DNA from 3 places in the Leuconostoc mesenteroides subsp. mesenteroides ATCC 8293 genome. Region 2 is predicted to be linked to each of the others. Evidence: riboswitches for the same ligand, from Rfam matches in the RefSeq annotation. Region 2 holds a riboswitch; each other region holds the start of a gene.
What was found. Region 2 has a riboswitch for thiamine pyrophosphate ahead of LEUM_RS07110 (nucleoside 2-deoxyribosyltransferase). Riboswitches for the same ligand answer to the same signal wherever they lie in the genome.

Region 1 (2,273 bases), 700 kb from region 2:
AGAATCTGTAGCCATGTTTATTTTGCTGTATACCATGACAGGGATGTCACTAATTTCTGCTGCAACCTTGGGCAAATTTTTTAAAATATCCATTAGTTGATCGTAATCACCTTCGAGAGTTGATTCGAAAGCACCTACCTGATAGTTGACACCACTCTTGTCAATATAAGCAATCACATGATCAACTATGCGAATGACTTCTTCTGTGTCAGCTGTCATCGGCAATACTTGGACCGCAATACTTGATATCATGAGACCACCTCGTTTTTATTGACCTCTAGGATACCTGATTTAGCAACTAATTTTTGTGTGAAGTAAACGATAACTCCTGCAAAAATAGCTGCTGAAATGAGGCGAGTAATAAATAATCCAATCAACAAACCAAATGAGTAGTCAGCATAACCATTACGGAACAGGTCCCAAATAAACGTCACAATGGTAACTGTGATGACAGACATTGACAAACTCGTTTTGTCCCAACGACGGTAGCCAAATACAGCAAATCCAAGTTCGGTACCAAACCCTTGGATTAATGCAGAAACAACGTTCATGACACCCCATTGAGAGCCAAACACCATTTCAATTGTGCCGCCAAGTGTTTCACCTATAATTGATGCGCCAGGACGACGTAAGATGAACCCAGCCATCGGACCAGCCATTAGCCAAGGACCCAATGTTGCATCATTAGCATATGCGCTTAATCCAAATGGTGTTAAAAAGGCAGCGATGACATTATAACCAAATGCCCAAGCCCAAAATATAAATCCAAAAAAAACACCGATTAGTGCGATGAAGATAACATCGCGAAGTGACCATTTGTTTGCAGACATTTGCAAAACCTCCTAAAATTTCCGATATTAACCAATAGGTGCATGAGCTATACAACTGTTTACATGACTTATTGGTTAATAATTGATGTAACCGAAATCACCGCAAAATCGGGTGTAATTAGAAAAAGCCAGACTTCACAAGGAAGACTGGCTTGAAAAATTGTGGTCATGATCTCAATGCAGAAACGTTACTTAACAAACTTGTGTTATTTCATCATCATATATTATAGTGATAACGTTACAAAACATAGTACCGTCATATATTATAGTGATAACGTTACAAAACATAGTACCGTCAAGATATGTCAGTTCATTAATACATTTTCAAGTAAATCTCCCTACGCTAGTATTAACTAGATCAGGTGTGATGGGTTTTATCTCAGCGCGACGGCACCCCAGATTTTGGTGTTTTCAGTTATTTGTGAAAAGCTCACGCCTAGAGTGTAACACAAGACAAATTATCGTGCAAACTATTCGTATGCAATAGAATTTAATCCCAAAATTATGTTATATTTTCTAACATTCTAATGTTTTTAATTATGAAATTTGAGTATGATATAATTTGTGGTCTTTATTAATTAAAAGTACATGATATCAGCGAGATATTGACTTATTTGTTATACTAAAATGAGTAAAAAAAACAACTCTAAGGATAGAAAATGGACAGTATTCATCTTTCACCACGGCTTGCAGCTGTGGCTTCATTTGTACCCAAAGGCGCAAGGTTAGCCGATATTGGCTCTGATCACGCCTATTTACCTGCTAATCTATTAATCAATAACAAAATATCGTTTGCGATTGCTGGTGAGGTTGCTAAAGGACCTTACGAAAATGCGCAGCACGAAATTGTTCGAAGAGCGTTAACCACACAACTTGAGGCGAGATTGGCGAATGGATTAGCGGCAATTAAAGATGAGGATCATATTGACACGGTCACAATCGCTGGTATGGGTGGTGTCTTAATTACAGATATATTAGAAGCGGGATTTTCAAGAGCAAAACGTTTTGAAACGCTTATACTACAACCTAATACTGATGAGCACATTGTGCGAACGTGGCTAAACAATCATCAGTATAAAATTAACGACGAGGTTATTGAACAAGAGGATAACCACTTTTATGAAATTATGATTGCAACAAAGGGCACCCAAAGTTTATCAAGCCTCGATAAAAAATTTGGTCCTGTCTTGCGAAAGAGAAAAACGTCAGTTTTTGTTGCTAAATGGCAGAAAGAATTGGATCGTATCGACACAATTTTTGAAAATCTTGAATTTGCTGGAAAAGCTGATTCACCCATTTATCAAGATTGGAAAAAAAAATATCAGCAAATTCAGGAGGTTATCAAGTGATTGCACAAGAGTTAATTGACAAGATTGAACTTTTTGCGCCGAAACAATTAGCTGAGGAGGGTGACCCCACGGGACTGCAAATTGGTGATCCTAA
Region 2 (2,273 bases):
TGTCAAAAGAACTTACAAAGTAAGGGTGCCATCCCAGACTGTGGAAATAATCGGTTAGTGTTTCATCAGATTCTCGAGAGAGAACTGTGGGATTCGCAATCTTGAAGCCATTTAAATTCAAAATTGGTAATACAGTACCATCATTTTTAGGATTCAAAAATTTATTAACATGCCATGAAGTGGCTAGGGGTGCTGTTTCTGCTTCACCATCGCCAACAACAACCGCAGCAATGAGGTCTGGATTATCCAATACAGCACCAGCACCGTGCAAGATAGAATAGCCTAAAGCACCACCTTCATGAATCGATCCAGGTACTTTAGGATCAGCATGTGAAGCAACGCCACCGGGGAAAGAGAAACGCTTAAACATTTTCTGCATACCCGCTTCATCCTGTGTGATTTCTGGAAATGCTTCGGTATAACTACCATCAAGATAAGCATTTGAAATCATTACTTGTCCGCCATGGCCAGGCCCCTCAATGTAAAACATATTCAAATTAAATTTATTAATAGCACGATTTAAATGGGCATAAATAAAGTTTTGACTAGGAATCGTGCCCCAGTGCCCGATTGGGTGAATTTTAACTTGTTCTGCCGTTAACTTTTCCTTAAGCAATGGGTTATCTAACAAATAGAGTTGTCCAACTGACAAATAATTGGTAGCTCGCCAGTAGGCATCTAAATTGTTCAGGTAATCTGTTGAATCGATATTCATTTGATACTTCCTCCAATTTGTGACAATGCATACACAAAGTGCATGCTACGATTGCGTAAAAAATATTGCAAGATATAAAATTAACTTTGCAAAGTATAGTGAAAAGTTCAGAAATAAATTGATAATTAATCTGAACCTGGCGAACACCAATTCATTATCAAGCCGTGTTTTTACATATTCATCGTAAAGGTTGTTTTTTGAAAAGTCAATACCAATATATTAATTGGTACGACCCAATTAATGTATTGGTATTGACTTTTATGGTTATAATCGCGTCATAACGGGAATTAGCGTCTTAACATTACTATTTGATAAAATAATTTGTTTGCATACTTCTGAACAAGTGTGTTACACTCGATTTTGTTATTAGTCGATTAATTAACATACTAGGGGTGCTTTTAAAAAAGCTGAGAGAGAAGAGATAATCTTTGAACCCTTTGAACCTGATCTGTAGCAAGCAGCGTAGGAAAGTATGAATATATGATTTTTTTGCAATCATATAAACAGCCATACTATATCTAAGAGCGTTTGCAATATAACTGTTATTATTGCAAACGTTCTTTTTCTATGTGTTGAAAATTTAGGAGGCAATTTTGTGAATCAACGTGTTTTTTTGGCCGCACCTTTCAAACAACTTTTGAATCAAAACAATCGAGTCAATACGGAAACTACACAGTCACTTCAGCAAGTAATGCAAGTGTTAGAAGATAAAGGAATGTTTGTGGATAATGCGCACAAACGAGAGAATTGGGGATTAGAAATGATGACCCCCACTCAATGTACAGATGCTGATTTTAATTCCATAAAAAATTGTGATGTTTTAATGGCTTTTCCGGGTAGCCCAGCATCACCAGGTACCCATATTGAAATTGGCTGGGCGTCAGCATTTCATAAAAAGATTATTTTGCTTTTAAAGAATGATGTTGACTATGCATATTTGATACGTGGTCTTGGTGTAATTGGGGACGTAGAGTATATCTATTACGAAAATATGAATAGTTGCCTTTCACAAATAAGTAATGTGATAGACAATTATCTACAACACAATAAAGTATTGTCAAAGTAGCGTTGAATGAGGGAGTTGAGTTAAATGACAACATATGAAACCTTTGATGATGCCTATATAGCCGAACTAAATGAAATATATCATCATGCAGAATTTTTCAATGAGCCCAGAGGATTTAGTAGTCGGGAAAAATTAGGTGTCCATTTTAAAATTGAAAATCCCGTACAGAGAATTGTATATAGCCAAACGAGAAAAACAAATATTATCTTTAATTTTGCGGAGGCATTGTGGTATCTAACAGGAAACAATAGCTTGTCTTACATCAGCTATTACAATAAACGAATGCCTGATTATTCAATGGACGGGCAAACACTAACCGGTACGGCATACGGCAAAAAGCTGTTTCATTTTGGGGAACAAAACCTAAATCAATGGCAGAACGTTAAACAAGAACTGCTAAATGATGCTGATTCGAAACGAGCAGTAATCCAAATATTTGATGCGCACGAATTAACAATTAATCAAAATTTAGATGTATCTTGCACATTGGGA
Region 3 (2,273 bases), 290 kb from region 2:
CGTTGCCCATAACAAGCGGTTTATTTGGAAAAATTTCACGAGAACTACCTAATAGGACTGCTTTACTATGCGGGTCATCAAATGCCTCACATATGATATCACTATCACCAAATAGAGCTTCAACATTTTGCGACGTGACTCTTTCTTGAATTGTTGAAATTGTAATAAATGGATTGAACTCTAATATATTTTGTTTTAGCGCAATCACCTTTGGTACATTAATTTGACTCAATTTAAATTGCTGTCGATTCAGGTTACTCAACTCAACAGCATCAAAATCAATCAAAGTCAAATGCCCTACTCCTGCACGCGCTAATGCGATGGCAATATTAGAGCCAAGTCCACCAGCGCCTGCAATAGTCACATGGGCCTGTGCAAGTTTTTCTGACGTTCCTGGCACATTGCGTTGTTTCATATCTTCATATACTTCTTGAACGCTGTAACCATCAATATTAATTTTGTGCATAAGACTTCCTTTAACCTCCGCCTACAAATGAAATAATTTCAATTTGATCATCATTATGAATAAAAGTATCTACAAAACGTTCACGTTGTAAAATCTTACCGTTGTGTTCAACTACAATGTTTTCTAAAGCAGCATTTTTGTCATTGAGCAGTTGTGCAATTGTCTTTCCAACGTACTGATTCTCTACAGAGCCATTTATCTTAAGCATTGCCTAGGACCACCTTTCTCTAGTTTTTAAAGTACTTGGTCAAGTTCTTTAATCGTGTCGGATACTTTGTCCGCTATATTTTCGGCACACATAATTTCGCTAACCATCGCCACACCATTGATTTCAGTATTTTTAAAGTTGTGAATTGTATGTTCCTTGATACCACCAATTGCAATGACTGGTATGGAGACAGTTCGTGTAATCTCCTTTAAAGTTTCGATTGACGTAGGTTTTGTGATTACCTTGGTCTTAGTTGGATAAATAGCGCCAACTCCTAAATAATCTGCCCCCTCTAGTTCGGCCTGTGTGGCTCTCATGGCACTTTTAGCAGACACACCCAAAATTTTTTCTGGACCAATTAAACGTCTTGCGACTGATATCGGTAAGTCATTATCGCCAATATGGACACCAGCAGCATCAACTGCTTGACAGATATCTATTCTGTCATCAATAATCAATGGAATTCTGAATCTGTCAGTAATTTCTTTCACTTTCGTTGCCAGTTCAAAATACTTATGCGTGGTAACCTCCTTTTCTCTTAGCTGAGCGAGTGTGACACCGTTCTGACATGCTTTTTCAATTCGACCTAAAAACTCTTCATCAGAATAATCGTATCGATTTGTGACTAAATATAGCTTTAGCACCTTAGTTATATTTACATCCATGGGCTCCTTTTCGTAAACCTCCTGATAATATATTTTTGAAATTTTTCAATACACTGAACCTTTTTAAATTTTTCAAATAAAAAAGCTGTTTTTTTGCGCAAATGGGTACGCAAAAAAACAGCTTAATAAAAAATCTATTAATCACATCTTCCTACGCAGATTTTAATCCGATCAGGTTCAATGGGTATTTCTCAGCCCTCGCGGGCACCCCAGACATACATATATAATTTCATAAATACTATAACATTTATTTTTTGTAAACACAAGAAATAATTGCCTAGTAAATCAAAGTAAACAAAAAACGCTACCTCCTGAGAGATAGCGGGTAGGTAGATAGATACTACCCAGTTGGTCTTAACTAATATAACACATTATTGCCAAGCTTGCAATAATTCATTAATTGTCAGCTGCCCAGGAGCACTTCCTTGTGTACCATCAAGTACTGCAAAGGTCATTTCTGACCCATATTCATATCCCTCGATACGGCTACTTTTACCTATCTCTCCCATGCTCATCGTGATTAATGGTTGCGAAATATTGACGTTCTTAGTTGTTTGCAATAGGTAATCAACGTCTTTTTCGGATTCAGGCATGACAGCCAATTTGATAATATCTGCTGAAGTATCAGCCATATCACTGATTAAAGCTGGCAAATTTTTAGGGGTAGATTCAAAATCATGGTATGACAGTAATACTGGAATATTGGCTTTATTGGCTGCGTCCATAATACTTTGTCGTAGCGGCTCATCTAATGTATATTCAACATCAACAGCTGCAAACGGAAATCCCGAGTGTAAAGCAGTAATCATAAAAGTGGCATACTCGGTTGGACTCATTTCGCCACGACCACCCTGTGCAACCGTACGATATGTTAACAACACCGGAAAACCACCAATACTATTAAACACCGTACCAGTTAACTCTTTAATAATTT

Region 1: another riboswitch for thiamine pyrophosphate. It lies ahead of LEUM_RS03745 (ECF transporter S component); the one in region 2 lies ahead of LEUM_RS07110 (nucleoside 2-deoxyribosyltransferase).
Region 3: another riboswitch for thiamine pyrophosphate. It lies ahead of thiE (thiamine phosphate synthase); the one in region 2 lies ahead of LEUM_RS07110 (nucleoside 2-deoxyribosyltransferase).

What each region holds. Positions count from the first base shown of each region.
Region 1 covers NC_008531.1:744,174-746,446, forward strand. Annotated here, with positions in the region: gene LEUM_RS03740 (thiamine-binding protein) at 1-252, opposite strand, end outside; gene LEUM_RS03745 (ECF transporter S component) at 249-830, opposite strand; TPP riboswitch at 1,149-1,238, opposite strand; gene LEUM_RS03750 (tRNA (adenine(22)-N(1))-methyltransferase) at 1,490-2,179, shown strand; gene LEUM_RS03755 (Nif3-like dinuclear metal center hexameric protein) at 2,176-2,273, shown strand, end outside.
Region 2 covers NC_008531.1:1,447,785-1,450,057, reverse strand. Annotated here, with positions in the region: gene LEUM_RS07115 (phosphoketolase family protein) at 1-715, opposite strand, end outside; TPP riboswitch at 1,094-1,201, shown strand; gene LEUM_RS07110 (nucleoside 2-deoxyribosyltransferase) at 1,311-1,781, shown strand; gene LEUM_RS07105 (thymidylate synthase) at 1,806-2,273, shown strand, end outside.
Region 3 covers NC_008531.1:1,155,022-1,157,294, forward strand. Annotated here, with positions in the region: gene thiF (sulfur carrier protein ThiS adenylyltransferase ThiF) at 1-466, opposite strand, end outside; gene thiS (sulfur carrier protein ThiS) at 477-674, opposite strand; gene thiE (thiamine phosphate synthase) at 701-1,339, opposite strand; TPP riboswitch at 1,471-1,561, opposite strand; gene LEUM_RS05660 (type I 3-dehydroquinate dehydratase) at 1,711-2,273, opposite strand, start outside.